3 regions of the Telluria sp. LT2P34 genome follow, and region 1 is predicted to be linked to each of the others. Evidence: predicted binding sites of a transcription regulator. Region 1 holds the regulator's gene; each other region holds the start of a gene.
The links. The regulator FNR, encoded in region 1, switches genes on or off when oxygen is low (the NO sensors DNR and NnrR bind a similar motif). The targets are predictions, from matches to a motif close to TTGATNNNNATCAA.
Positions count from the first base shown of each region.

Region 2: the regulator FNR is predicted to act here: its motif matches at 6,223-6,236, upstream of AC56KZ_RS01325 (universal stress protein).
Region 3: the regulator FNR is predicted to act here: its motif matches at 7,878-7,891, upstream of AC56KZ_RS15845 (universal stress protein).

Region 1 covers NZ_JCASIN010000002.1:531,390-541,259, reverse strand. Annotated here, with positions in the region: gene ccoP (cytochrome-c oxidase, cbb3-type subunit III) at 1-848, shown strand, start outside; gene ccoG (cytochrome c oxidase accessory protein CcoG) at 845-2,233, shown strand; gene AC56KZ_RS08255 (FixH family protein) at 2,244-2,774, shown strand; gene fnr (fumarate/nitrate reduction transcriptional regulator Fnr) at 2,822-3,589, opposite strand; gene nhaA (Na+/H+ antiporter NhaA) at 3,847-5,058, shown strand; gene AC56KZ_RS08240 (DUF3147 family protein) at 5,140-5,490, opposite strand; gene AC56KZ_RS08235 (hypothetical protein) at 5,496-5,870, opposite strand; gene AC56KZ_RS08230 (efflux RND transporter permease subunit) at 5,931-9,029, opposite strand; gene AC56KZ_RS08225 (efflux RND transporter periplasmic adaptor subunit) at 9,036-9,870, opposite strand, start outside.
Region 2 covers NZ_JCASIN010000001.1:282,169-292,038, forward strand. Annotated here, with positions in the region: gene AC56KZ_RS01310 (ATP-binding protein) at 1-2,009, shown strand, start outside; gene AC56KZ_RS01315 (sialidase family protein) at 2,010-3,317, opposite strand; gene AC56KZ_RS01320 (bifunctional diguanylate cyclase/phosphodiesterase) at 3,412-6,135, opposite strand; gene AC56KZ_RS01325 (universal stress protein) at 6,329-7,153, shown strand; gene AC56KZ_RS01330 (ferritin-like domain-containing protein) at 7,313-8,575, shown strand; gene AC56KZ_RS01335 (Clp protease/crotonase-like domain-containing protein) at 8,717-9,298, shown strand; gene AC56KZ_RS01340 (NfeD family protein) at 9,247-9,870, shown strand, end outside.
Region 3 covers NZ_JCASIN010000006.1:711-10,580, reverse strand. Annotated here, with positions in the region: gene asd (aspartate-semialdehyde dehydrogenase) at 69-1,196, opposite strand; gene leuB (3-isopropylmalate dehydrogenase) at 1,250-2,320, opposite strand; gene leuD (3-isopropylmalate dehydratase small subunit) at 2,340-2,987, opposite strand; gene AC56KZ_RS15865 (lipoprotein) at 3,018-3,140, opposite strand; gene leuC (3-isopropylmalate dehydratase large subunit) at 3,184-4,584, opposite strand; gene AC56KZ_RS15855 (chemotaxis protein CheA) at 4,840-6,714, opposite strand; gene AC56KZ_RS15850 (protein phosphatase CheZ) at 6,714-7,556, opposite strand; gene AC56KZ_RS15845 (universal stress protein) at 7,963-8,430, shown strand; gene AC56KZ_RS15840 (response regulator) at 8,513-9,157, shown strand; gene AC56KZ_RS15835 (Crp/Fnr family transcriptional regulator) at 9,644-9,870, shown strand, end outside.

The DNA.
Region 1 (9,870 bases):
CCGGCGGCCAGCCGCAGAAAACCACGGGCCACGTCTGGGACGACGACCTGACCGAACTCAATACCCCCATGCCGCGCTGGTGGATGTGGCTGTTTTACCTGACCATCGTGTTCGCCGTCGTGTACCTTGTGCTGTACCCCGGCCTGGGCAGTTATGCGGGCAAGCTCGGCTGGAACTCGACAGGCGAATACAAGGCCGAGCTGAAAAAGGCCGACCTGGATTTTGGCCCTCTGTTCGCGCGCTATGCGCGCCAGGACATCAGGGCCGTCGCGTCCGACCCGCAGGCGCGCGCCATCGGCGAGCGCATGTTCATGAATTACTGCGCCCAGTGCCATGGCTCCGACGCGCGCGGCAACAAAGGTTACCCGGACCTGACAGACGGCGACTGGCTGCATGGCGGCGAGCCGACCACGATCAAGGCCAGCATCATGGCAGGACGCATCGGCATGATGCCGCCAATGGGCGCGGCGCTCGGCTCGGACAAGGACGTCGAGGCGGTCGCGCATTACGTGCTCAACCTGTCGGGCCTGGCGGCTGACCCGATCAAGGTAGTGTTCGGCAGACCCAAGTATGCAGCCTGCATGGCCTGCCATGGCGCCGCCGGCACCGGCAACCAGGCGCTGGGCGCGCCCAACCTGGCCGACAAGGCCTGGCTCTACGGCGGCAGCGTGGAGACTGTCATGGAGACGATCCGCAAGGGGCGCACCAATACCATGCCGGCCTTCGGCGAATTCCTGGGCGAGGACAAGGTGCATGTGCTGGCCGCCTATGTCTGGAGCCTGTCGAATCCGGCCGGCGCCCCGGCGGGCGTCGCCCCGGCTGAAGAGAAAACAGTCGCGGCACAATGAGTGCGACCAAGGAAGCGGTCATCATGATGTACGCCGCGCGCGAGGAAATCTATCCGCGCGAGGCGAAAGGCCGCTATGCGACCCTGCGCTGGGTCTGCGTCTGGCTGACCCAGTTGCTGTTCTACGGCTTGCCGTGGATCGGCTTCAACGGCCGCCAGGCAGTGCTGTTCGACCTCGGCGCGCGCAAGTTCCACCTGTTCGGCCTCGTGCTGTGGCCGCAGGACTTCATCTATCTCGCGGGGCTGTTGATCGTCTGCGCGTACGGGCTGTTCCTCGTCACGACGGTGGCAGGGCGGGTCTGGTGCGGCTTCGCCTGCCCGCAGACGGTGTACACAGAACTGTTCCTGTGGATCGAACGCAGGATCGAGGGCGCGCGCAGCGCCCGCATCCGGCTCGACCGGCAGCAGTGGAATCTTGAGAAAATCGCGAAGAAAACGACCAAGCACGCCGCCTGGTTGCTGGTGGCGCTGTGGACGGGTTTTACCTTTGTCGGCTACTTCACGCCGGTGCGATCCCTGATGGGCGAAATCCTCGCCTGGAACCTCGCCCCCTGGGAGGCGTTCTGGGTCCTGTTCTATGGCTTTGCCACCTACGGCAATGCCGGCTGGATGCGTGAACAGGTCTGCAAATACATGTGCCCGTATGCGCGCTTCCAGAGCGCCATGTTCGACAACGACACCCTGATCGTGACCTATGACCGGGACCGCGGCGAGCCGCGCGCGCCACTCGGCCAGGCAGCGCTGCAGCGGCGCTCCGGCGACTGCATCGACTGCACCCTGTGCGTGCAGGTCTGCCCGACCGGCATCGACATCCGGAACGGCCTCCAGTATGAATGCATCGGCTGCGCCGCCTGTGTCGACGCCTGCGATGGGGTAATGGAAAAAATCGGGAAGCCCGCCGGCCTGATCCGCTACGCCACCGAGAACGCGCTGACGCAGGGATGGGGGAAGGAGCAGGTGCGACGTCGCCTGCTGCGCCCGCGCGTGCTGGCCTACACGGCCGTGCTGGTGCTGCTGGTGGCGGCGATGACAGCCTCGCTGGCACTGCGCGTCCCGCTCAAGGTCGACGTGATCCGCGACCGCGGATCGATGGGGCGCGAAGTGGGTGAGGGCTGGATCGAGAATGTCTACCGGCTGCAGCTGATGAACACGGGTGAAGCGCCGCGCCGCCTGCGCCTGCGGGTCGAAGGCCTGCCCGGCGTTGTGATCGTGGGCGAAACGGTCGTCGCGCTCGACGGCGCCAGCACGCGCGCACTGCCGGTGCGGGTGCGTATCCCGCCGGGGGCGGGCAAGCGCGGATCGAACCGGATCGAATTTACCGTTACCGCGCTGGACGACGCAGCAGTCGCCGTGCGCGAAGAAGCCGTTTTCATCGTGCCGCGTTAGGAGTCATACCATGCAAACACTTCCACCCGTATTCGCGCAGCCTGCCGTGCTCCCATGGTACCGCCACCGCTGGCCGTGGTTCATCATGCTCGGCCCGGCGACCGTGATGCTGGCCACGGCGGTGACCGTGGGGCTTGCGATCAGGCAGCCGGACGCGGTCGTCGTGGACGATTACTACAAGCGTGGCAAGGCGATCAACCAGGATCTGCGGCGCGACCGCGCGGCCACGGCCCTGAAACTGGCCTTTACGGCGCGCTATGACCCGAAGCGCGGCGTGCTCGAAGGCCGGCTCGAGAGCTTTGGTCGCCCGATGCGAGGGCCTTTCCGGATCTTGCTCGCGCATCCGACCTTGCCCCGGAAAGACCTGGTGCTCGACGCCCGGCCGGACGCGAGTGGCGTCGCCGCGGTCAGGTTGCCCGCCCTGGAGATGACGCACTGGCGCGTCGTCGTCGAGGACGATGGCCGGGCCTGGCGCCTGGCACGCGCCTGGAGCCCCGCATCGACGGGCAAGCTGGCAATCGTGGCCGACCCCGGGCCATGACGGCTTGGCGCCTTCACGCAAATGCTTGAGGATTGCGGCCCCGGGACTCAGGCCATCGGGCTGCACTGCTCGGTGCCGGCGGCCATCGCCTTCAGCCTCGCCGGCTCGAGCAAGCGCACATCGCGCTTGTCGACTTCGATCCAGCCCTGCTTCTTGAAACGCGACAGCAGCCGGCTGACGCTCTCGATGGTGAGTCCGAGGTAGTTCCCGATGTCCTCCCGCGACATGCGCAAGCCGAAATCCGTCGACGAGTAGCCGCGCGCGGCATAGCGCGCAGACAGGTTGACGAGGAAGACCGCAAAGCGCTGCTCCGCCCGCATGTTACCCAGCAGGAGCATGACGTTCTGTTCGCGCGTGATTTCCCGGCTCATGATGCGGTGGAAGTGGCGCAGCAAAGCGGGTACCTCGCCGAACAGGTCTTCCAGGCGCGAGAACGGGATCTCGCACACTTCGCTGTCTTCGAGCGCGACGGCGTCGCACTGGTAGCGGTCGCCGCTGATCGCGTCCATGCCGAGCAATTCGCCCGCCATCTGGAAGCCCGTGATCTGTTGTTCGCCCGAAGCATTGACCTGGTAGGTCTTGAAGTGCCCGAAGCGCACTGCGTACAGGTTGCGGAATGACTCGCCCATCGCATACAGGCGTTCGTCGCGCACGAGGCGCCGGCGGCGGCCGATGATCAGGTCAAGCCGGTTGATGTCTGCTTCGTCAAGCCCCATCGGCAGGCACAGCTGGTGCATGCTGCATGCGCCGCAGCTGGCCTTGATTGCGCCGAGGCTGATCGGGGCCGTGGTTGGGAATGGAATACCTTGGCTCATCTGAGTCCCCCAACGGAGTGTGCGGCGATTATAGACCGGTCAACGAGCGCCTATGACGTTTTTCGGCGTAACCTGGACCTCGGACCGTGAAAGTAAAAGTAAAAGTGCAAGGGCTTGGCTGTGTCCCGGGGCAGGTCTTCCGCAGCGCCGTCAAAACAATGCACACGGTATAATCTGCCAAGGGTGATCACACTGAACGGGTGTGACAGGATGTGCGATGGTCGGGCCGCCACGCAGTCCTTACTCGCCTGTCGCCCATGCGCATCGAAAAAAAACTCTCGGCCTCATTCAAGCACTTCACGCATTCCGGCAAAGCCGGCGCTGTCCTGCTGATCCTGTGCATGCTCGCTTCGCTGATCGTCGCCAATTCCGCCCTCGGGGAGGGCTATCTCGGCTTCTGGCGCCAGTATGTCGCCGGCCTGAGCATCGAGCACTGGGTGAACGATGCGCTGATGGCGATCTTCTTTCTGCTCATCGGCCTGGAGCTGAAACGCGAGCTGGTCAACGGTGAGCTGTCCGACCTCCGCAATGCCATGCTGCCGATCGTCGCCGCGGCAGGCGGAATTGCCGTTCCCTCGCTGATCCACTTCATGCTCAACGGCGGAACCGCCACCCAGGCCGGCATCGGCATTCCGATGGCGACCGACATCGCCTTTGCGCTGGGTGTGCTGAGCCTGCTCGGGAGCCGGGTGCCGGCCTCGCTGAAGATTTTCCTGACAGCGCTGGCCGTCATGGACGACCTCGGCGCCATCGTCGTGATCGCCGTGTTCTATACGGCCGAACTCTCCTTCCTGTACCTGGTGGCCGCGCTCGGCGTCTTTGCCGCGCTGTTCGCGATGAAGCGCCTGCTGCGCACCATGGCCTTGCTGCCCTACCTGCTTGGCGGGGCGCTGATGTGGTTCCTGATGCTCCAATCCGGCGTGCATGCGACGATTGCCGGCGTCCTGCTGGCCTTTGCGATTCCCTACTCGGCCAAGGAGGACGACGCCGAGTCGCCGTCGCACAAGCTGGAGCACGCGCTGCATACGCCGGTCGCCTTTTTGATCCTCCCGGTCTTCGCCCTGGCCAACACCGGCATCGTCATCGGCGCCGGCTGGGCCGCGGAGCTGATGTCGGCCAACAGTCTCGGCATCCTGCTCGGGCTGGTCATCGGCAAGCCGGTTGGCATCGTCCTGTTCAGTTTCGCGGCCGTCGCCCTTGGGCTCTGCCGGCTGCCGCTAGACCTCGCGTGGCGGCACGTCCTTGGCGCCGGCCTCCTCGGCGGGATTGGCTTCACCATGTCCATCTTCATCACCAATCTTGCCTATACAGGGCAGGCCGATGTGATTACGTCGTCGAAGATGGCGATCCTGATCGCCTCCCTGGTTGCAGGCGTCATCGGTTTTGTCTGGCTCAAGTTCATGGGCGCGCCGCTGGCGTCCGATCCCGACCCGGAGTCGATGGATTTCGAGGACGAGTCGCCAGCGTAAGCCGGGTGACGGTCCGGCAGCGCACCGTCATGCGTGCCGCCAGTTCTCCAATGCTGTGCCTGCGCTTGCGTGATGACGCTTCTAGAGCAGGTTGATCCCGAAGCGCTTCACCACCAGCGCAAACAGGCTAAAGCAGACGACCGTGAGCGCGGCGCTCACCCCGAGCGTCCACCAGAAACCGAGACGCGGCAGCAGCCAGGGAAAGGCCAGGAACATCGGCAGGGTCGGCACGACATACCAGAAGGTGTACCAGGCATGATTGGCGAGCCGGTCCGGGCCCTGGCCTTCGAGGTGCAACCACACCAGGGTCAACAGGGTAATCATCGGCAGCGCGGCGACGAAGCCGCCGAAACGGTCGCTGCGCTTCGCCACTTCCGACACCAGCACAACGACGGCCGCCGTGATCAGGTATTTCGTGATGATCCATTTCATCTCAGTTACTTGACCGAGAAACGCACGCTCACCGCCTTCTTGTCCGCGAACGTGATGGCCGCAACGGCCTTGTTCCCCTTGACCAGCTTGGCATCGCCCTTGACGACCAGCGTGTTATTGGCGCCTGCCGCCAGCGGGAACTCGGTCTTCTGCGCGCCCTTCAATACGGTCAGGGTGCCGCTGGCGCCTGCGGTCGGCTTGTCCTTGCCGTGGTCGTCGACATAGATCGTGGTGCCGCCATCCCTGGCCACCAGTTCGAAGGCGAGGTCGCCCGCGCTCTGGACGATGCCGCCATGCTTGGGCTTGGCGCCGTGGGCGAACACATTGCCTGAGACGGCGATACTTGCCGCGAGCGCGGCGATGGCGAAGATTTTTTTCATACATGCTCCAGAAAACTGTGGCGGCAAAAAAACGGGCGCCGCCACTCGGCCCGCGTGAATTTAATATGCTTCGCCGCCTTTTTCCGCCAGCAGGCGCTCCAGGGGCCGGCGCCCGACCTTCCAGAAGATGAGCGGCGTGAGCAGCGAATCGAGCACGGTAGAACTGATCAGCCCACCGAAGATCACGACCGCGACCGGATGCAGGATTTCTTTGCCGGGTGCGTCGGCCGCCAGCAGCAGGGGCGTGAGCGCAAAGGCGGCGACCAGCGCGGTCATCACGACCGGCGTCAGGCGTTCGATCGAGCCGCGCACGATCATCGGCCACCCAAAAGTCTCGCCCTCGAACTTGCACAGGTTGATGTAGTGACTCACCTTCAAAATGCCGTTGCGGGTGGCGATGCCGGCCAGGGTGATGAAGCCGACCATCGAGGCCACCGACAGCGACACGCCCGCGATCCACATCGCGGCCACGCTGCCCACCAGGGCGAAGGGAATGTTGCCCATGATGACCAGCGCCAGCACCCCCGAGCGGTAGCGTGAGTACAGCACCAGGAAGATCAGCACCAGCGAGGCCAGCGACAGGCCGACGATCAGTTGCTGCGCCTGTTCCTGGGCCTGGAACTGGCCTTCGACGCTGACGAAATAGCCGCCGGGGAGCGCGCTGGCGCCGACCGTCTTGCGCACGTCTTCGATAATCTGCGACATGTTCGAGCCGTCGGTATTGGCATAGACGACGATGCGGCGGCGGCCATTCTCGCGGCCGATCTGGTTCGGGCCGTCGCCTTCTTCCACCGTCGCCACGGCCGACAGCGGAATCTGTCCGCCTGGCGTGGTCAGCATCACCCGCGCCAGGTCCTGCGGCGAGCGGTCGACGTCGGCCAGGCGCACCACCAGGTCAAAGCGGCGCGCGCCATCGATCACTTGCGTGACGCGCGTGCCTTCGCTGAGCGCCTGCAGGGCCTGCAGCACGTCGCCCGCCGCCAGGCCATACTGCGCCGCCTTGCGGTAATCGATGCGCACCTTGATCTGCGGGATCAGCACCTGGCGCTCGGTCGACAGGTCGACCAGGCCGGGCACCGCGCGCAGGCGCCCTTGCAGGCCGTCGGCCAGGCCGCGCAGGGTATCGAGATCGTCGCCGTAGATTTTGAGGGCGATCTGCGCGCGTACGCCCGACAGCAAATGGTCGAGCCGGTGCGAAATCGGCTGCCCGATCGCGATCGAGGCCGGGATCACCGCCAGCTGGTCGCGGATGCTGGCCATGACCGCTTCGCGCGAGCGTTCGGAGGGTTTCAGGTCGACGTCGAGCTCGGACGAATGCACCCCTTCGGCATGCTCGTCGAGTTCGGCGCGGCCGGTGCGGCGCCCGACCTGGGTCACTTCCGGCACCTGGGCGATCAGGGTCTCGGCCAGCGATCCCATGCGGTTCGCTTCGGCCAGCGAGGTGCCCGGTGTGAAGGTCATGCCCATCACCAGCGAGCCCTCGTTGAACGCCGGCAGGAAGGCGCGCGGGAAGAAGGGCACCGAGGCCGCCGCCGCCAGCACCGCGATCAGCGCCAGCGCCAGCATCGTGCGGATGCGCGGGAAGGTCCAGTTCAGGGCAGCCGTGTCCCAGGCCTTCATGCGGCGCACGATCGGGCTGTCCGGGCGGTGCAGGTGCTTCATGCGCGGCAGCAGGTAGTAGGCCAGGGCGGGCGTCACCGTCATCGATACCAGCATCGAGGCCAGGATCGAGGCGATGTAGGCGATGCCCAGCGGCGCGAACAGGCGGCCCTCGATGCCGGGCAGGGCGAACAGCGGCACGAACACCAGCACCACGATCACGGTGGCATACACGATGCCCGAGCGTACCTCGACCGAAGCATGCCAGATGGTTTCCAGCACCGAGGCGCCGTCTTCCTTGCGCTGTTTGAGACGGCGCAGGATGTTTTCGACGTCCACCACCGCATCGTCGACCAGTTCGCCGATGGCGATCGCCAGGCCGCCCAGGGTCATGACGTTGATCGATTGCCCGAGCAGGTGGAAGGCGAGGGCGGTGACCGCCAGCGACAGCGGGATGGCGATCAGCGAAATGAGCGTCGTGCGGACGCTGAGCAGGAAGGCGAACAGCACGATCGCGACCAGGATGGCGCCGTCGCGCAGCGCCTCGACCACGTTGCCGACCGAGTTGTCGATGAAGTTCGCCTGGCGGAACAGCACCACCGGCGCCGAAATCCCGGCCGGCAGGCCCTGCTTCAGTTCCGCCAGCGCCGTCTCGATGTCGCGCGTCAGGCGCACCGTGTCGCCAGAGGGCTGCTTCTGCACGCTGACGATCACCGCAGGCTTGCCGTTCAGGCCGGCGTCGCCGCGCTTGAAGGCCGCCGCATACCGTACGCCCGCGACCTGTTCGAGCAGCACCGGCGTGCCATTGCGGTAGGCGACGGCCAGGCCCTGGATGTCTTCCAGGCGATTCGTGCGGCCCAGGTTGCGGATCAGGTATTCGCGGTTGTTCAGGTCGACGAAGCCGCCGCTGGTATTGGCCGCGAAGCCGCGCAGTGCGCCTGTCACCTGTTCCAGCGAGACGCCGAACTGCGCCATGCGCGCCGTGTCCGGCTCGACCCGCAGCTGGCGCACTTCGCCGCCGATCGGGATCACCTGCGACACGCCCGGAATCGACAACAGGCGCGGGCGCAGCACGAAGTCGGCATACTCGCGCGCCTTCATCGGATCGGTTTTTGCCACGTCGATCGGCAGCGCGATCAGCATGATCTCGCCCATGATCGACGACACCGGCCCCATCACCGGCGCGATGTTCCCGGGCAGCCCCTCCTTGACCAGGGTGATGCGTTCGGAGACGAGCTGGCGGTTGCGGTAGACGTCGGTGCCCCAGTCGAACTCGGCATACACGATCGACAGGCCGACGCCGGAGACCGAACGCACCCGCGTCACGCCGGGCATGCCGTTGAGCGAGGTCTCGATCGGGAACGAGACCAGCTGCTCGACTTCCTCGGGAGCCATGCCGCCGGCCTCGGTCAGCACGGTCACGACCGGCTTGTTCAGGTCGGGGAAGACGTCGACCGGGGTACGCCACGCGGTCATGGCGCCGTACACCATCAGCATCAGCGCCGCGACCAGCACGAACAGGCGGTTGTGGAGGCTGAAGCGAACTATGGAATTGAACATGGAGGCTTATCTAATTTGATTGATCAGGGAAGTGCCGACCACGACCACCCTGTTGTCGGCTGTCAGCCCCCTGGTGACGACGACGGTGCGCGCGTCGAGCGCGGTGGCTTCCACCGGCAGGGCGATGAAACGCTGGGCGCCGGACTTGATCCAGACCACCGTTTCGTTCGCCGGATTCCTCGCCAGCGCCGCCGCCGGCAGCGCAATTCCCTTGAGCTTCGTATCAAGCCTGGCCAGCACCGTGACCGGCTGGCCGATCGCCAGGTCGAGGCTGGCGCCGCGCGCCCGGAAGTTGATCGGCACGGCGCCGTCGCGCAGGGTGCGGCCGCCGCCGAGCAGGGTCAGCTCGACATCCGGCACGTCAAGCAGCGTCGCACTGCTGATCCTGCGGGCGATGCCGGCATCGCTCGACATGGCCTCGATCAGCATGCGCTGCGGATCGACGATCTCGAACAGCACGTCGCGCGGCTCGACGATCTGGCCGTTGAGGACCGAGGCGCTGGCGATGATGCCGCTGGCCGGGGCCAGGATCGCCTCGCTGCCGCTGATCGTTCCGGCCACGGCGCGTTCCTGGCCGATGGTGCCGGCCAGTTCCGCGCGCGCCGCTTCGATTTCCTTGGCCGGCACCACGCCTTCGAGCGATGCCAGGCGCTCCACGCGCTTGGCCAGCAATGCGCGCTTGGCGCGCAATTCGGCCAGTTGCGCCGCCTGGTTGCCGCGCTCGATGGCGGCGCCGGTCGGACGCAGGCGTGCCAGCACCTGGCCCTTGACCACGCGCTGGCCGGCCACCGGCAGGCCGTTCGGCCCCGGCGCGATCTGCCCGGCGAAGGGCGCCTGCACG
Region 2 (9,870 bases), on a different contig from region 1:
TGATCCGCCTGACCGACCTGGTGCGCGATGCGCGCGACCCGCAGGAGATCATGTTCGCCGCCTCGCGCGTGCTGGGCGAGACCCTCGGCTTGAGCCGGGCCGGCTTCGGCGTCGTCGATGCCGCGACCGACGACATGTTCGTCAGCCGCGACTGGCAGGCCGAAGGCGTGGTCACGCTGGCCGGCACCATCAACCTGCGCCAGTTCGGCAACTTCATCGACGAACTGAAAGACGGCCGGCACGTGGTGATCGACGACGTGCGCTTCGATGCGCGTACCGAAGCCGCCGCTCCGGTGCTGGCCGCCATGAGCGGCGCCGCCTTCGTCGACCTGCCCGTGATCGAGGACGGCAAGCTGGTCGCGCTGGTGTACGTCAACAGCGCGCAGCCGCGCAGCTGGTCGGCCGACGATATCGGGCTGATCCGCGAAGTGGCCGAGCGCACCCGCACCGCGAGCGAGCGGCTGAGGAGCGAAACCGAGCTCGCCGCGAGCGAGGCGAAGCTGCGCACGATCGCCAACGCCATGCCGCAAATGGTATGGTCGACCCTGCCCGACGGCTACCACGATTACTACAACACCCAGTGGTACGACTTCACCGGCACCGCGCCCGGCGAGACCGACGGCGAGGCCTGGGCGACGATGTTCCATCCCGAAGACCGCGATGCCGCCTGGGAGCGCTGGTCGCACAGCCTGGCCTCCGGCGACACCTACGAAGTCCAGTACCGGCTGCGCCACCACTCCGGGGCCTGGCGCTGGGTGCTCGGGCGTGCGCTGCCGGTCATGGACGACGCCGGCAAGATCATCCGCTGGATGGGCACCTGTACCGATATCCACGACCAGAAACTGGCGGAAAACGAACTGCGCGCTGCCAACCAGCGCAAGGACGAGTTCCTCGCGATGCTGGCCCACGAGCTGCGCAACCCGCTGGCGCCGATCAGCACCGCCGCCCAGGTCATGCGGGTGCGCTACCACGACGCCGAGTATGTGCGGCGCGCCAGCGACATCATCGGGCGCCAGGTCAAACACATGACCAACCTGGTCGACGACCTGCTCGACGTGTCGCGCGTGACGCGCGGCCTGGTCCAGATGGAGCGCGCGCCGGTCGACCTGCAGCTGGTGGTCGGCAGCGCCGTCGAGCAGGCCCGGCCGCTGCTCGAGGCGCGCCATCACAGCCTCTCGATCCAGGTGGACGCGGCGCCGGCCTGGGTCAGCGGCGACAAGACGCGGCTGGTGCAGGCGCTGTCGAACCTGCTCAACAACGCCGCCAAATACACCCAGCAGCACGGCCAGGTCACGCTCGGCCTCGGGGTCGCCGCCGGCGCCGCCGTCCTGACCGTGACGGACAATGGCAGCGGCATCGCACCAGCCCTCCTGCCCCAGGTCTTCGACCTGTTCACCCAGGGCGAACGCACGCCCGACCGGGCCCAGGGCGGCCTTGGCCTCGGCCTGGCGCTGGTGCGCAGCATCGCGCTGCACCACGGCGGCACGGTGGCGGCCAGCAGCGCAGGTCTCGGGCGCGGCAGCACGTTCACGCTGACGCTGCCGCTGGCCGCGGCGCCTGCCTTGATCGACGGGCGCGATGAGGGACGCCATGCCCCTCGCCAGCAGGCCGGGGCCGCGCCCAAGGAGGCGCCGCGGCGCGTGGTGGTGGTCGACGACAACGCCGATGCCGGGGCCTCGCTGGCCGCCGCACTCGAGTCGCGCGGGCATGCGGTCATGCTGTTCGAGGATGCCGAAGCGCTGCTGGCGGCGCAGGAGCTCGGGCCGGTGGACGCGTATGTGCTCGATATCGGCCTGCCGCGCATTGACGGCTACCAGCTCGCGCGCCGCCTGCGCAGGGAAGGTCCCTTCCCGCAGGCGCTGCTCATCGCCCTCACCGGCTACGGCCAGGCGCACGACTTCACGCTCTCGAAAGCGGCCGGCTTCGACCACCACCTGGTCAAGCCGGCCGACCTCGACGAGATCGAACGCCTGTTGCGCGCGGTGCCGGCGCGGCAGGCGCCGGCATAGTCAGGGCATTCTCCGGCCCCGCAGCAGCCAGATCCGGCTGCTCACCCCGGGCAGCATGCCGCTGTTGACGATGGCCAGCTTGCCCGCGCCGTCCACCGCCAGTTTCTTACCCAGCAAACCCTGGTGGCTGCCGTTGGCGCCCCCCACGGGCGCCGCGCTAACCGGCACCGGCGCCGGCGCCGCGAAACTGTCGCCGCCGTCGACGGAGACGGCGATCCGCAGCGCTCCGGGACGTCCCCCGGGCGCCTCCAGCACTTCCCAGACCACGTACACGCCCTTGCCGCCGTCGAGGCCAAGCGCCGGATAGCCGGCGTCGCCCGGCCCGGAAATCGTGCGCGCCTCGCTGAAGGCGCCGGCGCCGCCCGTCGTTCGCGCATGGCGGATGGCTGCGGTTCCGGCCGGCCCGCCCGTAGATTCGGCAAACACCAGGTGCACGACGCCCGCGCCGTCGACCGCCAGGCGCGGCGTGTCGGCATGGCCCGGGCCGGCCTTGACGCGCGCCGCCGGGCCGAAGCTGGCCCCGCCATCGCTTGATCTGGCGACGTGGATGGCGGCGCCGGGATCCTCGCCCACGCTCCAGGCCAGCCAGACGGCGCCGTCGCGGCCGGAGGCCAGCGTCGGCGCGCGCGCCGGCCGCGCATCGTCGCCGGCCACCCTGCGTGGCGCCGTGAAGCTGGCGCCGCCGTCGCGCGAGCGGGCCAGCCAGAGCGCGCCGTGGTATTCGGTCCAGGCCGCGAGGATGTCGCCATTCGCGGCAAGCGCCAGGTCCAGACTGCCGTTCGACCAGGTCGCGCGGTCCAGGCGGCCCTTGCCGTCGCCGCCGCGCGAGCGCGACAGGTTCAGCGGCGCGGAAAAGCTGGCGCCGCCGTCCACCGAACGCGCAAACAGGATCTCGCCGCCGTGCGAGCCCCCCGAAAAGATGATCTCCTGCCACAGCACGAAGATCCTGTCCGTCTTCCCCGGTGCCGCGACGATGCGCGGCTGCCAGGAAAAGGTATCCGGGCTGCGCGAGACGTTCACCTGCCGGCCGTCCCGCGCACCGTGCTTGCGCATGAAGACGTCCTTGCGCTGCTGGTCGACCCAGGCCACGGCCAGTGCGCTGCCACCGGTAAACGCCACGGTCGCATCGTCGACGTAATCGTAGCGCGATGCATTTTGCCGCCACGGCCCGCGCGCGCCGCCGCCGGCGGCGATCTGCACTGGCGCCTGCCACAACAGGCCTGGCTGCGGCGCGGCAGTGCGGGGCGCCGCAGCCGGCAGGGCGAGAGCCGCCGCCAGGGTGGCGGCGATCCGGGACGCGCATTGCATCGTTGCCTCCTGCTAGTTCGTCTGGTTCGACAGCGCCGAACCGGCTTGGTGCCCTGCCCCGTGCGCCCCAAGCGAACTGCCATGCAAATCCAGGTCAGCCGGCCCCCGACACTTCGGCTGCGAGCGAGGGGGCGCCGCTCCCGAGCAGCCCCGGCACCGCGTCCTGCTCGACCGGCCGGCTGAACAGGAAGCCCTGGTATTCGTCGCAATCCATCTCGCGCAGGATGGCCAGCTGGGTCTCGGTTTCGACGCCCTCGGCCACCACTTTCAGTTTCAGGCCGTGCGCCAGGTTGACGATCGAGCGCGCGATCGCGGCGCTGTCCTCATCCTTGCCGAGGTCGCGCACGAAGGCGCGGTCGACCTTCAAACTGGCCACCGGGAAGCGCTTCAGGTAGGCCAGGCTGGAGTAGCCGGTGCCGAAGTCGTCGATGGCCAGTTCGACCCCGAGCGCCCGGATGTCGTGCATCAGGCGGTCGACTTCGTCCTCGCGGCTCATCAGCGCCGTTTCGGTGATCTCGATCTCCAGGCAGCCCGGCGGCACCCCGTGGACGGCCAGGCAGCGCTGGATGGTCGCCAGCAGCGACTTCTGGTAGAACTGGCGCGGCGACAGGTTGACCGCCACCCGCACCGGCTGCCCCGATGCGCGCGACCATTCGCCGACCAGGCGGCAGGCTTCCTCGAGCACCCATTCGCCGATCGGGATGATCAGGCCGGTGCGCTCGGCGATCGGAATGAAGCGCACCGGCGACACCTCTCCCAGCAAGGGATTCGACCAGCGCAGCAGGGCTTCGAAACCGACCACCTGAGCGCCCCGCACCGTCGCTTTCGGCTGGAACACGAGACGCAGTTCGCGCGCCGCGAGCGCCCGCCGCAGCTGCGCTTCCATGGTCAGGCGCTGGTCGAGATCGAGGTGGACGCGGCTCGAGTAGAAATGGATCGTGTCCGACAGGGCGCCCCCGAGCTCCACACCCTGGCCGCCGCGGGCCCCTTGCGCGCAGCGGTAGAGTTCGTCGGGGTTGGCGCCGTCCTCGGGAAACAGGGCCACGCCCAGCTTTGGCCCGAGGAAGAATTCGCGGTCGTCCAGCATCAGCGGCGCCGAGCAGCGCTCGTGCAGCGCCATGGCGAAGCGCTCGAGCGCGGCGCGCCCGCTGCCGGCGTCCACCAGCAGCGCGAATTCGGCGCCGCGGATGCGGGCCACGACCACGCCCTGCCCGCTGTGCTCCGCCGCCAGCGCGCGCAGCAGCTCGCCGATGCGCGCCAGCGCACGCTCGCCCGCCTCATGGCCGAGCAGGTCGACGATTTCATGCAGGCGCTCCAGGCTGAGGGACAGCAGCGCCTGGGCGCGCCCGCTGGCCAGCGCCGTGGCCAGGCGCGCCTCGAACAGGCGCCAGAACTGGGTCTGGTTGGGCAGGCTGGTCGCGCCGTCGAAGTCTGCCAGCCAGGCCAGGCGCGCCTCGGCGCGTTCGCGCTCGGTGATGTCGGTCAGGACGCTGACCAGCTGCGGCTCGCCCGATTCCGCGACCAGCCGCGTTGCCAGCTCGATCACGGTGCGCGTGTCGCCGCCGCTGCCCTGCAGCGGCCCCAGGGTTTCGATGCTGGCGCCGTCGGCGAGCAGGGCGCGGTAGCGGCGCTGCCGGTCGGGGTCGCCGGCGCCGAAGACCTCGGCTTCTTCCACGCCGACCAGCTCGTTTCCCTGGCGTCCGACCAGCCGTTCGAAGGCGTGGTTCGCCATGACGATGCGCAGCTCGCGGTCGAGCACCCAGATCGGGGCGCCCACCGCATTGATGATCGAGGCCAGGTACTGGGCGCTCTTGTCGAGGCGCGCTTCGCTGTACGAGAGCAGTTCGATGAGCTCGAACTGGCGCCGGGCGCCGCGCGCGATGCGCCAGGCCAGCAGGGACAGCACGGCGGCCAGCAGGAGATTGAAGGCGACCGCCATCCACATCCTGCCGTACCAGGGGGCGAGCGCGTCGCTGCGGTTCATGCCGGTGATGATCAGGAGCGGAAAGCCGGGCACGGTATCGTAACCGTACAGGCGGGGCGTGCCGTCGAGCGGACTGGCGGTCTCGAACACGCCGCGCTCGGCGCGCGGCAGGTGCTCGCGATACAGCGGCGTACCGGCATACGAGCGGCCGATGCCCAGCGGATAATCCGGTCCCCGCACCAGCATCGTGCCGTCGCGCTGGAACAGGGTTACCGAACCGCCCTTGCCCAGTTCGACCAGGCCGTACAGGCGCATGAAACGCTCGGCGTCGACCTGGGCGACGATCCAGCCGCCACCGTCGGCGCCCAGCGGCCGCACGAAGTTGATCAGGCGCGCGCCGCTGCGCGGATCGATGTCCGAGACGAAGATGCGCACGCCGTCGCCGCCGGCGCCCTGGCCTGACGCGCGCGCAATATCGGCCAGCGGCGGCAGCGGCGGCAGCGCGGACGCCGCGCCGCCCGGCACGACGTTCGCGACGACGCGGCCGGCGCCGTCGATGATCGCAAGGCGCCGCAGGTATTCCAGCGCGCCGCCGGCATTCTCCCCGAGCAGCACCTGGCCGACGCTGTCGGCGCCCAGGTGCCTGCGGATGCCCGAAGCACGCGCCATGGCGCCGTCGATGGCTTTTGCCACGCTCATGGTCTGCGCCGCCAGCGCGATGGCGACGTTGCGCAGCGAGGTCTTCTGGGCGTCGAGCGTGTCCTTGTAGCTGGCGAACAGCATCGCGGCCGTGACCAGGGCCAGGGCCAGGATCAGGGCGGCCGTCGTGACGACCAGGGTCGCCAGGGAAAAACGCCGGAGTTCGCGCGCGGCGGGGCCTGGCGGCGGTGTCATGGGGCGGGCTCTTGTGAAGGAAGGAGTCGGCGCGATTGTACAACGCAGCAGCTGAGGGCGAAGTTCGCCAGAATAACTCGCTGTTGTTTGATCTGCATCAGTCGCGCGTCTGACGCGGCGCGCGACTCGGCGTAGAGTCGACGGGCGGGGACGCGATACCTCCCCCATTGACGCCTTGCAGGAAGGAGCAGCCATGTTCAAGACGATCATCGTTCACGTCGACGAGCAAGCGTCGATGGATGGGCGGCTGCGGGCGGCCGCCTGGCTTGCCCGAGAGCACGACGCGCACCTGGTGGGCAGCGCCGCCACCGGCCTCTCCTGGCCCGCCTACGCCCTGCTCACCGGTTCGATGGCGGTCACGCCGATCGACGAGTTCGACGGCTTGCGCGAGGCGGCGCGCCGTTCGCTCGCGCGCTTTGCCGAGCGCGCGCGGCAGCTCGGCGTGCAATCGGTCGAAGAGCGCCTGGTCGAGGACGAGCATCGCGATGCGCTGCTGCTGCACGCGCGCTATGCCGACCTGGTGGTCACCAGCCTGGGCGGCGATGGCGGATCCGCCATGCGCGGCCTGCCGCAATACCTGGCGCTGCACGGCGCGCGGCCGGTGCTGGCGGTGCCGCCGGCCTACGCCGGCCAGGCGCTCGGCGAGCGCATCGTCGCCGCCTGGGACGGCAGCATCACCGCGCTGCGCGCCATCAACGCCGCCCTGCCGCTGCTGGTGCGCGCCCGCGCGGTTTACCTGGCGCTGGTCAATCCGGAACGCGGCGGCGACCTGCATGGCGACGACCCCGGCGCCGACATGGCGCTCTACCTGGCGCGCCACGGCGTGCCGGTCGAGGTGGTCTCGGTGCACACCGACAAGCCTGCCGGGGCGGCCCTGCTCGACATCGTCGCCACGCGCGGCGCCGGCCTGCTGGTGGCGGGCGCCTTCGGGCGCAGCCGCTACCGCGAGATCGTGCTCGGCGGCGTCACCCGGGTGCTGCTCGAACGTTCCACGGTCCCCGTCCTGTTTGCGCACTGAGCCCTCCCATGTCCATGGAGCAGGCGATATGTCTTGACACGCTCACCGCGAAGGTGGCCCTCACCGAGAGGCCTGCGCGGCCGGCATCGATGCCGGGCCGCTTCAAGGCAGGCGCGCGCAGCCGCCGGCTTGCGCGCCGTCTTCCGTTATAGTGTTCGAATGAACACATCCACGACCACCGACCAGCATGCAGTGCGCGTCAACGACCGCGAACAGCTCATCTACCTGTTGACCGAAGCGGCCGAGATCGAGCATGGCCTGATGTGCACCTACCTGTTTGCCGGGTGGAGCCTGAAGGCATCCGTTGCCGAGGGCGTGACGCCGGCGCAGCTTGCCGTCATCGACCGCTGGCGCAAGGAAATCCGCAGCGTCGCGATGGAGGAAATGGCCCATCTCGCCACCGTCAACAACCTGTTGATGAGCATCGGCTCGCCGCCGCATTTCCGGCGCCAGAATTTTCCGGTGGCGCCCGGCTACCATCCATCGAGCCTGGTCGTGCGTCTGGCACCGCTCACCCGCGATACGCTGGCCCACTTTGTCTACCTGGAGCGTCCCGAAGGCATGGACCTGCCCCAGGCCAGGGGCTTCGAGTCGGCCCAGGCCTACAAACGGCGTCCGGCCCGCTCGCGCCTGACGCCGACGCTGGAAGATTTCGACACCGTCGGCCACTTGTATCGCGGCATCGGGGAGGGTTTCGAGACCCTGGCCGCGCGCCTCGGCGAAAACGCCCTGTTCGCCGGCAGCCTGGACGCCCAGCTCGGGCCGGAGCTGATGGACATGCCCGGCCTGGTGACGGTGACCGACCTGCGCTCGGCGCTGCACGCCATTGAGGTGATCATCGAACAGGGCGAAGGCGGCCGCCGCGACAGCGAGGAATCGCATTACGCGCGCTTCGTGGCGATGGCCGCCGAATACGACGCCTTCCTGGGCGACGACCCCGGCTTCCTGGCGCACCGCCCGGTGGCCTGCGACCCGCTCATGTTCGCGCCGTTGCCGGGCGCCCCCGGCTGCCACGTCGACCATCCCGACAGCGCGCGGGTGCTCGACCTGGCGAACGCGACCTACGGGCTGATGCTGCGCCTGCTGGCGAGCGGCACCGGCATCGGCGCCGGCGGCCAGGCGCGGCGGCGCCTGGAAATCGATGGTGCGGTTGGGCTGATGCACGTCGTGCATGCGCTGGCCGTCCTCCTGACCCAATTGCCCGCGGGCGCCGAACCGCGCCCGCATGCCGGCATGAATTTCCACTTGCCGCGCAGCGGACTGGTCCTGCCCCAGGTGGGCGCGGGCGCCGCCCTGCTGACCGAACGCGCGAACGAGATCGCGCTGGCGCTCGAGGCGCTGGCGGGCTCGATCCCGGCACTCGACGCCAAGCTGGCCGCGTGCCTGCGCGAGGTCGGCGCGTCGCTGGCCGACGCAGCGTAATCCGGAAAGAGTTCTGCCCTTAAGCCAGGGGAACCAGCGCCGCGCGCGCTGGTCCGATATGGTGTGCGCCCACGCCTGGAGAACATCGTGTTTCTGCACAGCCGGCCCCGGTTATGGTTCGCGCTCGCGCTGCTGCCGCTGGTGTTGGCAGCCCTGCTGGCGCGCCCGGCGCAGGCCGCACCCGGCGTCGGCCTCCTGAGCATCGACGGCGCGATCGGCCCGGCCAGCGCCGACTACATCGTGCGCGGCATCGCGCGTTCGGCACAGAACGGCGACCAGCTGGTGATCCTGCAAATGGATACGCCCGGCGGCCTCGACACCTCGATGCGCAGCGTGATCAAGGCGATCCTGAGCGCCCCGCTGCCGGTCGCCGCTTTCGTCGCGCCGGGCGGCGCACGCGCGGCAAGCGCCGGCACCTATATCCTGTACGCCAGCCATATCGCGGCCATGGCGCCGGGCACCAACCTGGCGCCGCGACCCCGGTCGAGATCGGCATCGGGCCGCAGCAGCCGCAAGAACCGGGCGGCGCCGCGAAGAAACCAGGCGACAAGCGGGCGCCAGACCCTGGCTCGGGCTCAGCCTCGGCAAATAAACAGGTCAACGACGCCGCCGCCTACCTGCGCAGCCTGGCGCAGCTGCGCGCGCGCAACGCCGACTGGGCCGAGCGCGCCGTGCGCGAGTCGGTCAGCCTCAGCGCGACCGAGGCCCTGCGGCAGGACGTGATCGAGTATGTCGCCGTCGACGTCCCCGCGCTGCTGGCCCAGCTCGACGGCCAGGCGGTCACGGTCCTCGGCCAGGAAAAACGCCTGGCGACGCGCGGCGCGGCGCTCGCACCGTTCGCGTCCGACTGGCGCACCGACGTGCTGGGCGCGATCGCCAACCCCGGCGTCGCGCTGCTCCTGATGACCATCGGGATCTACGGCCTGCTGTTCGAGTTCATGAATCCGGGCTTCGTCGCGCCCGGCGTGATCGGCGCCATCTGCCTGCTGCTTGGCCTGTACGCCTTGCAGCTGCTGCCGGTAAATTACGCCGGGCTGGCCTTGATCGCGCTCGGCCTGCTGTTCATGGTGGGCGAGGCTTTCCTGCCCAGCTTCGGCGTCCTCGGCCTGGGAGGCGTGGTCGCCTTCGTGGCCGGCGCCCTGATGCTGATCGACACCGAGCTGCCGGGTTACGGCGTTCCGCCCGGGCTGGTTGCCGGCCTGGCCCTGGCCAGCCTGCTGCTCGTGACCGGCACCGTGCGCCTGGCCTTGAACACCCGCAAGCGTCCGGTCACCAGCGGCGCCGCCGCCTTTGCC
Region 3 (9,870 bases), on a different contig from region 1:
ACGCCAAGAAGCCCATGCATGCCGGGTTTTTCGGGAGCACGCCGCGGCCTGGCCGCGGTGCGGCTTCCTTACTGTTCCAGCACGATGCGCAGCATGCGGCGCAGCGGCTCGGCGGCGCCCCACAGCAGCTGGTCGCCGACGGTGAAGGCAGACAGGTAGTCCGGTCCCATCGACATCTTGCGCAGGCGGCCGACGGGGATCGTCAGGCTGCCGGTGACTGCGGCCGGCGACAGTTCGCGCATCGAGGCTTCGCGCGTGTTCGGCACCAGCTTCACCCATGCGTTGTGCGAGGCGATGATGTCGTTGATCTCGTCGAGCGGCACGTCTTTGGTGAGCTTGATCGTCAGCGCCTGCGAGTGGCAGCGCATGGCGCCGATGCGCACGCACAAGCCGTCGACCGGGATCGCGGCGGCACTGAAACCTTGGCCGCGGCCGAGGATCTTGTTGGTCTCGGCGCCGGCCTTCCACTCTTCTTTCGACTGGCCGTTGCCCAGGTCCTTGTCGATCCACGGAATCAGGTTGCCGGCCAGCGGCACGCCGAACTGCTTCGTTTCCTCAGGCGAGAGGCCATGCTGGGTCGCCAGCACTGCGCGGTCGATCTCGAGGATGGCCGAGGCCGGATCGTCCAGCAGCGGCCTGACTGCGCCATTGATGGTGCCGAACTGCGTGAGCAGCTCGCGCATGTGCTGGGCGCCGCCGCCGGACGCGGCCTGGTAGGTCATCGAGCTCATCCACTCGACCAGACCCTGCTCGAACAGGCCGCCCAGGCCCATCAGCATGCACGACACGGTGCAGTTGCCGCCGACGTAGTTGCGCACGCCGCGCGACATGGCGTTCTTGATGACCTCGAGGTTGACCGGGTCGAGCACGATGACGGCGTCGTCGTTCATGCGCAGGGTCGAGGCGGCATCGATCCAGTAGCCCTTCCAGCCGCTCGCCCTCAGCTGCGGGAAGACCTCGGCGGTATAGTCGCCGCCCTGGCAGGAGATGACGATCTCGCACTTGGCCAGTTCGCCGATGTCGTGCGCGCTCTTCAGGGTGGTTTCGTTCTTCGCCATCTTCGGCGCGGCGCCGCCCGGGTTCGAGGTGGTGAAGAACACCGGCTCGATGTGGTCGAAATCGCCCTCGTCCTGCATGCGCTGCATCAGGACCGAACCCACCATGCCGCGCCAACCTACCAGGCCAACTAACTTCATTTTCTCTTCCCTATAACAATCATTATTGTTCCGCGTGGGCACGGGTGCCCACCCTACGCGAGCGCCTTCACCACCGCGTCGCCCATCTGCTCGGTACTCACGCGCTGCGTGCCGTCCTCGAATATATCCGCTGTGCGCAATCCTTGCTGGAGGACCTGCTTGACGGCCGCTTCGATGCGGTCGGCGTGGGCCGGCAGTCCGAGCGAGTAGCGCAGCATCATGGCGGCGGACAGGATGGTCGCCAGCGGATTGGCGATGCCCTGCCCGGCGATGTCGGGCGCCGAGCCGTGCGAGGGTTCGTACAGGCCCTTGTTGTTGGCGTCGAGCGAGGCCGAGGGCAGCATGCCGATCGAACCGGTCAGCATCGCAGCCGCATCCGACAGGATGTCGCCGAACATGTTGCCGGTGACGATGACGTCGAATTTTTTGGGCCCGCGCACCAGTTGCATCGCCGCGTTATCGACATACATGTGTTCGAGCGCGACGTCCGGATAGTCCTTGTGGACCTCGGTGACGATGTCGCGCCAGAACTGGAAGGTTTCCAGCACGTTGGCCTTGTCGACGCTGGTCACGCGCCGGCCACGCTTTTGCGCCGCCTGGAAGGCCACGTGGGCGATGCGCCGGATCTCGCCTTCGGCATAGCGCATCGTGTCGAAGCCTTCGCGCTGGCCCTTGAATGGGCCGTCGGGGCATTCGCGCACGCCGCGCGGCTTGCCGAAATAGATATCGCCGGTCAGTTCGCGGATGATCAGGATGTCCAGGCCCGCCACGATCTCGGGCTTCAGGCTCGAGGCGCCAGCCAGCTCCGGATACAGGATCGCCGGGCGCAGGTTGGCGAACAGGCCGAGTTCGCGGCGCAGTCCCAGGATCGCCTGCTCCGGGCGTAGCGCGCGCTCGAGCGTATCGTAGCGGTAGTCGCCGACCGCGCCGAACAGCACGGCGTCCGCACTCCTAGCCAGGGCCAGCGTGCCCGGCGGCAGCGGGTGGCCGTGGGCCGCATAGCCGGCGCCGCCCACATGGGCGCTTTCCATCTCGAAGCGCTCGCCGAGGGCGCCCAGCACGCGCACGGCCTGGGTCATGATTTCGGGGCCGATGCCGTCGCCCGGCAGGATGGCAATCTTCATGCGCGTCCTTTTATATTATTCAGATAACCGTGGCCAGCCAGGGCTGGCGTGCGAGGTGGCTTTGCTCGAAGGCGCGGATCTCGTCGGCGTGACGCAGGGTCAGGCCGATGTCGTCCAGGCCGTTCAACAGGCAGTACTTGCGGAAGTCGTCGATGGCGAAGGCAAAGGCGAGCCGCCCGTCAGGCGTACGCAGCAGCCCGTTCTCGAGGTCGACCACCAGTTGGAAGCCGGGATTCGCCTTGACCTCGTCGAACAGCTGGTCGACCTGCGCCTCTTCCAGCACGATCGGCAGCAAGCCGGTCTTGTAGCAGTTATTGAAGAAGATGTCGGCAAAGCTCGGCGCGACGATGGCCCGGAAGCCGTACTGCTGCAGCGCCCACGGCGCATGTTCGCGCGAAGAGCCGCAGCCGAAGTTCTTCCGGGTCAGCAGGATCGAAGCACCGGCATAGCGCGGCTGGTTCAGTACGAAGTCCGGATTGAGCGGCCGGACGCTGCAATCCTGGCCCGGCTCGCCGTGGTCGAGGTAGCGCCACTCGTCGAACAGGTTCTGGCCGAAGCCGGTGCGCCGGATCGATTTCAGGAACTGCTTCGGGATGATTGCATCGGTATCGACATTGGCGCGGTCGAGCGGCGCAACCAGGCCTTCGTGTATCGTGAATTTGTCCATGGATTTTCTGCTCACCGCGCCCGTTGATGATTACTTGCCGCCGGCGCCGGTCACGACCTGGCCGACCTTCTGCACGTCGCGGCCGACGCCGGAAATGGTGTTGCAGCCAGTGAGGACGATGGCGACGAGGGCGAGGGCGAATACTTTTTTCATGATGTTCCTATGCTTCGGTGGTTAAAAAAAAATCGGTGTTTGTTCAAAATCCGCGGACGTCGACAAAATGGCCGGCGATCCCCGCGGCGGCGGCCATGGCCGGCGACACCAGATGGGTGCGCCCGCCCGGTCCCTGGCGGCCTTCGAAATTGCGGTTCGAGGTCGAGGCGCAGCGCTCGCCCGGTTCCAGGCGGTCGGCATTCATCGCCAGGCACATCGAGCAGCCCGGCTCGCGCCATTCGAAGCCGGCGGCAGTGAAAATCTTGTCGAGCCCTTCGCGCTCGGCCTGTTCTTTCACCAGGCCCGAGCCCGGGACGACCAGGGCCAGCTTGACGCTGGCGGCGCGCTGGCGTCCGCGCACCACCTCGGCGGCGGCGCGCAAGTCTTCGATGCGCGAATTCGTGCACGAGCCGATAAACACCTTGTCGATGCGGATGTCCCCGATCGGGGTGTTCGGCGCCAGCGCCATGTAGGCCAGCGCCTTTTCGATGGCGTCGCGGCGTACGGCGTCGCTTTCCTGCCCGGGATCGGGCACGCGGCCGTCGATCGAGGTCACCATTTCGGGCGAGGTGCCCCAGGTGACCTGGGGGCGGATCTGCGCCGCATCCAGGGTTACCACCAGATCGTAGTGCGCGCCCGGGTCGCTGCGCAACATGCGCCAGTAGGCCACGGCCTGCTCCCACAGCGCGTCCCGCGGCGAATACGGGCGGCCCTGCACGTAGTCGATCGTGGTCTGGTCCACCGCGACCATGCCAGCGCGCGCGCCCGCTTCGATCGCCATGTTACAGACCGTCATGCGCCCTTCCATCGACAGCGCGCGGATGGTACTGCCGCCGAATTCGATGGCATGGCCGTTGCCGCCGGCGGTGCCGATGCGCCCGATCACGGCCAGCACGATGTCCTTGGCGGTGACTCCTGGCGGCAAATCGCCGTCGACCTGCACCAGCATCGCTTTCGATTTCTTGGCCAGCAGCGTCTGGGTAGCCAGTACGTGCTCGACTTCCGAGGTGCCGATGCCATGCGCCAGGCAGCCGAATGCGCCGTGGGTGGACGTGTGCGAGTCGCCGCAGACGACCGTCATGCCCGGCAGGGTCGCGCCCTGCTCTGGCCCGATCACGTGGACGATGCCCTGGCGCCGGTCGTTCATGTTGAAATAGGTGAGCCCGAAACTCTTCGCGTTCGCGTCGAGGGTCTCGACCTGCAGGCGCGACGTCGGGTCGAGGATGCCTTCGCTGCGGTCGGTGGTGGGCACGTTATGGTCCGCCACGGCCAGGTTGGCGGAGGTGCGCCAGAGCGGACGGCCGGCCTCGCGCAAGCCCTCGAAAGCCTGCGGGCTGGTCACTTCATGGACCAGGTGGCGGTCGATGTAGAGCACCGTGGTGCCATCGGCATCGGCGCGCACGACGTGCGCATCCCAGAGTTTGTCGTACAGCGTCTTGAACATTGGCTAATCCAGGTAAACGTCTGCTTGAAAGGGGCGCTTCAAGAAGGTGCCCCAAGGGGACATTTTCGATTATGCCATAATTGTGCACTGCGGCAGAGGGAGGTGCATTTTGCACAGTCCTGCCAATGACAGCACTCGTCTGCAAATTAAATTTGCCTGTGATACGCCATACTCGAATAAAAAAAGCCTGCGCATCCGATGCGCAGGCTTTTATTGTCAGGGCCTGTCCAGCCCTTTTTCTTCGGTAAAAGACGTTCAGGCGGCGGCGACACGCGCCGTGCTGCGGCAGCCATCCATGAGGAAGGACAGGCCTACCACCAGCACCAGTTCGCCCTCGGCCGAGCGCGCGGTGCCGGTCACGCCTTCGACGGTCAGCGCCGTCATCGGCTTGATCACCAGGTCGGCCGTGCCGTCGACCGCTTCCACCGCCAGGATATACGGCTGCGGCGCGTTGATGACGATGCCGACGCGTTCCGGCGCTTCCTCGTAACCGAGGGCGCCGGCCAGGGAGCGCACCGGCAGCGGACGGCCCTGGTCTTTCAGCACCGGAGCGCCGCCGACCTGCGAGAAGGTTTCCGGCAGCTCGACCACGCGCTCGACGACCGCCATCGGCAGCGCCAGCGACGCGCCCGAGGTGGACACGAGCATCGTCGGCACGATCGACAGTTCGATCGGCAGGCGGATCGCGAACTTGGTGCCGTGGCCGAGCGAGGAATCGATGCGGATCGCGCCGCGGTTCTTTTCCACCGCCGTTTTCACCACGTCCATGCCGACGCCGCGCCCCGAGACCGAAGACGCCACTTCCTTGGTCGAGAAGCCCGGCAGGAACACCAGCTGATAGGCATCCTCGTCGCTCTGGGCGCCGTTCTCGCCGATCAGGCCCTTCTCGATGGCTTTCTTGCGCAGCTTGCCCGGGTCCATGCCCTTGCCGTCGTCCTGCAGCACGATCATGACGCTGTTGGCTTCCTGCCAGGCTTTGAGCAGGATGAAGGCCTTGGCCGGCTTGCCGTTGGCGACGCGGTCCTGCGGCGACTCGACACCATGGTCGAGCGCGTTGCGCAGCATGTGCACCAGCGGATCGTAGAGGCTGTCGACGACGACGCGGTCGACTTCGGTCTCGGCGCCTTCGATGGTCAGCTCGACGTCCTTGCCGAGGTCTTTCGCCAGTTCGCGCACCAGGCGCGGGAATTTCTGGAACAGGCGTCCCACCGGCTGCATGCGCGTGGCCAGCGTGGCGCGCTGCAGTTCGGCCGAATAGCGCGAGGCGCGCTCGAGCGTTTCGGTGAGGGTTGCCATCAGGGTGGCGGCCTGGCCTTCGAACTTGAACTGCGCCAGGCGTTCCAGCAGCACGGCAGCCTGGTTGGCAGCCTGCACCGATTCGCCCGCCACTTCCAGCAGCGCGTCGAGCTTGACGGCGTCGATACGGATGCTTTCGTCCTTGGCCGGCGCGGCGGCGACCGGCTTGTTCTCGTTACGGCGGTCGACGCCGTCCCAGCCTGCTTTGGCTGCCGGCGGGCCGCTTGGCGCGGCGCCGGCTTCCGCGACGGCCGCGGCCGGCGCAGCCGAAGCGGTCATGTCCCCGGCGATTGCGGCGCTGGCGGGAACGACGGCGTTGTACATTGCCGTCCAGTCGAGGCCATCGTCGCCCATTGCTGCTGCGACCGGGGCCACGACTGCGGCGGCGACAGGCGCTACGGCGGCCGGCGCCGGCGGGGCCGCCGGCACAGGTGCGGGCGCAGCCTCGGCCTTGCCTTCGATCGCGTCCATCAGGATGCGTTCGAGGTCCTGCGGCATCGGCGCCAGCTGTTCCGGCGTGGTGCCGTTGTTCAGATCGTTGAGCTGGTCGGCCACGAAGCCCGACGCCTGCAGCGCCGCTTCGATCGACAGCGGGGTGACGGGCGCGGCACCCGTGCGCAGTGCGTCGAACAGGTTTTCGGTCAGGTGGCAGGCCGCCACCAGCGCCGGCAGGCCCATGAAGCCGGCGCCGCCCTTGATCGTGTGGAACGAGCGAAACACCGCGTTCAGCGTTTCCTTGTTCTGCGGATCGCGTTCGAGGCGCAGCAGGTGCTCTTCAACATTGACTGCCAGATCCAACGCCTCGACGACGAAGTCCTTGAGCATATCGTCCATTAGAATCCCAGATCGGCAAGAAGGTCGTCGACATTGTCCTGGTCCAGGGCCGCGGACGGCATGGACGGGCCCGACATCAGCTGCACGGGCGCAGCTTCTTTTTCGGCCAGCTTGGCGCGCGTCTCGGGCGGCGCGTTGTCGCGCAGCAGCTGGGCCAGCTCGTTTTCCACGGTCTTGGTGATCGCGACCACTTTCTTGATCAGCTGGCCGGTAATGTCCTGGAAGTCCTGGGCCATCATGATTTCCAGCAGGCGCGCTTTTTCCGCTTCGGTTGCGTCCGAGACAGCCTGCGCGAACTGGCGCGAGTCGCCGGCCAGGGCCTTGAATTCGTCCAGGCTGAGCTTGCCGGAGAACAGCGCATCCCAGCGGCCCGACATGTCCTGCGCCTGCTTCGACAGCCTGTCCTGCGCCGGCATGCCTTCGTCGAGCGTGTTGAGCACCTTGTTGGCGGCCTGTTCGGTCAGGGTGGCGACGTACTCGAGGCGGTCCTGGGCATCGGTGATCTGGGACGAGGCTTCCGACAGTGCGCGGTCGTAGCCGAGTTCGCGCAGCGAGTCGTGCAGCAGGCGCACGATGCCGCCGAGGCGTTCGTACATGTTCTTGTCGCCTTCCACGCCTTCAGCGCCTTCAGCGCCTTCCGCATCCGGCACGGGAGTGATCGACAAGGTGCTGCCGGCGCCGGCGGCCGGCTGGCTCGACGCCACCTGGTCGAACAGGGCTTCCAGGTCATCTTCCTCTACAACTGCGGCCGGGGCAGCCGGGCTGGCCGGGGCCGACGCACTGGCGCGCTGGGCTGCCACTTCGTCGAATAAGGCGTCGAAATCGTCGGCGGCGTCGGTCATAATCCCTGCTTCTCCATATTAAAAATATCGCGGCTGTTGCGCGTTTCGGTGCGGTGGATGCAGGCTTGCGCACGTTGTCGCACGTCGTCGCCAGCCCAAAAATCATTCAGCGAGTGTAGCAGCGTAGTTGCCCTAGGTAAATGTCGGAAAAGAGGCCAGGTTGAAATGGACAAGGAATCTTAATTCCGCGACAATAAAACGGTGCGGTTCCTGATCGTTTACACAAGCGAGGTGTTGTTTTACAGTCGTACCGATCGTGTAGCGTTTTTACCCCTAAGGGGACAGTTCGGGTGTCCTGATCGCTTGGAAGCGAGCTCATGTTTGAGAAAAGTCAACAGCTTGCGCTACGACAAGCCCCGGCCGCCTGACAGGACCCACAATAGCGTGGCGTTTCGGAGAAATCATCATGTACCGGAAAATCCTGATCACCACCGACGGCTCGACCGTGTCCCAGCACACGGCCTGCGCCGGCGTCAAGTTTGCCCAGCAAATGGGAGCCGAGGTGCTGGCCCTGTTTGTCGCGCCCGAGTACCAGTACCCGGTGTATGTCGAAATCATTCCGCCCTCGTATCCGAGCGAAGAGGAATACATCGAGCAGATGAAGCGCACCGGCGAAGACCACATGAGCCGCATCATGCGCTCCTGCGAACAAGCCGGCCTCCCGCACGACTGCATGACCGCGTTTTCCGACGCCACCGCCCTGAAAATCGTTGATGTCGCCGAACAGCAACATTGCGACCTGATCTTCATGGGCTCGCACGGGCGCAGCGGCTGGGGCCAGATCCTGCTGGGCAGCGTCACGAATAAAGTGTTGTCGCATACGAGCAGGCCGGTGCTGGTGCACCGCCTGATCAATGAGCCGGTCGAGTCCTAGTTCCGGCACCGGCACGCCGCTTGCGGCGTGCACTATATAGAAGACGCTGCGGCGGGCCGCGGCGCTGGGGAGTAACGCATCTATGATAAGAATCGTCATTGCAGATGACCACACGATCATGCGCGAGGGCCTCAAGCGCATCCTGGACGGCGCCGTCGATGTCGAAATCGTCGGCGAAGCGACCAACGGCTTCGAAGTGCTGTCCCTGGTGCGCCAGGGCGGTTTCGACCTGTTGCTGCTCGACTTGTCGATGCCCGGGCGCAGCGGGGTCGACCTGATCCGCCAGGTGCGCAGCGAGGCGCCCAAGCTGGCAGTGCTGATTCTCACGATGCACGAAGAGGAGCAGTACGCCGTACGTGCGATCCGCGCCGGCGCCCAGGGCTATCTGACCAAGGAAAGCGCGGGTACGCAACTGGTGGGCGCGATCCGCAAGGTGGCCTCGGGCCGTCCCTACATCAGCACCGAGGTGGCCGAACAGCTGGCGCTCAATATCATGGCGCCCAACGAACAGTTGCTCCACAAGCAGTTGTCGGACCGCGAATTCGAAGTGTTTTCGCTGCTGGTAGGCGGCAAGTCGATTACGGAAATCGCCAACAACCTGCACCTGTCCGTGAAAACGGTCAGTACCCACAAGACCCGGATCATGCAAAAGATGGGCATGACCTCATTGTCGGAAATGGTCCAGTACGCCGTGGCGCACCGCCTGCTGGCGCCGCTGAAGGCCTGAGCGAAGGACCGCGCCATGGAGTTCCTGCGCTTCAGCCCGGCGTATCGGGAAGAAGCGTAGTTCGGTTTTTCACCAAGGCCGAAAAAATGTTTGACATTGCGATTGCATAGTTTGTGCCATGCCCGCCACGCGTCATCCTCTGCCCTGGTCTCTCCTGTTGGCAATGTGTTCTTTCCCGTCCCATTCGGTGACGCCCCGTTGCAGTAAGATTATTCCTACATCGTTAGCAGCAGTCCTACCTACACATTCAGCCATTCCTGATATTAATGCCGGACTCGTGTTGGCATACTGAATTCCAGCGTATCGACTTGCTTGCGATCTAATTTCTCTCCGTAAGCTAAGCCTGCCGCTTGATGAATCCTATTGAAGCACCCGGTAGCGGCTCCACCCACCGAAGCCGTACCAGACAGATTTCTTCACTGGAGAATAAGCATGCAGTCCCAGCCAGAACAACGTAACGCAAGCTCGACCATGCATTCCACCCCGATGGAAGCAGGCCGCCAACGCCAGGGCCGCCTGTGGTCCAACCTGAAAGAAGTCTGCGACCTGCTTCACATCCCGGCCGCCGTCTCGGTGAATTCGGAAGAGTTGCTTTTCCAACATGTCCAGTTCAAGACCGGCCAGCGCGTCCACACCATCGGCCAGGCCTTCGACACCCTGTACATCGTCAATTCGGGTTTCCTGAAAACGGTGTTGATCGACGAGTTCGGCAA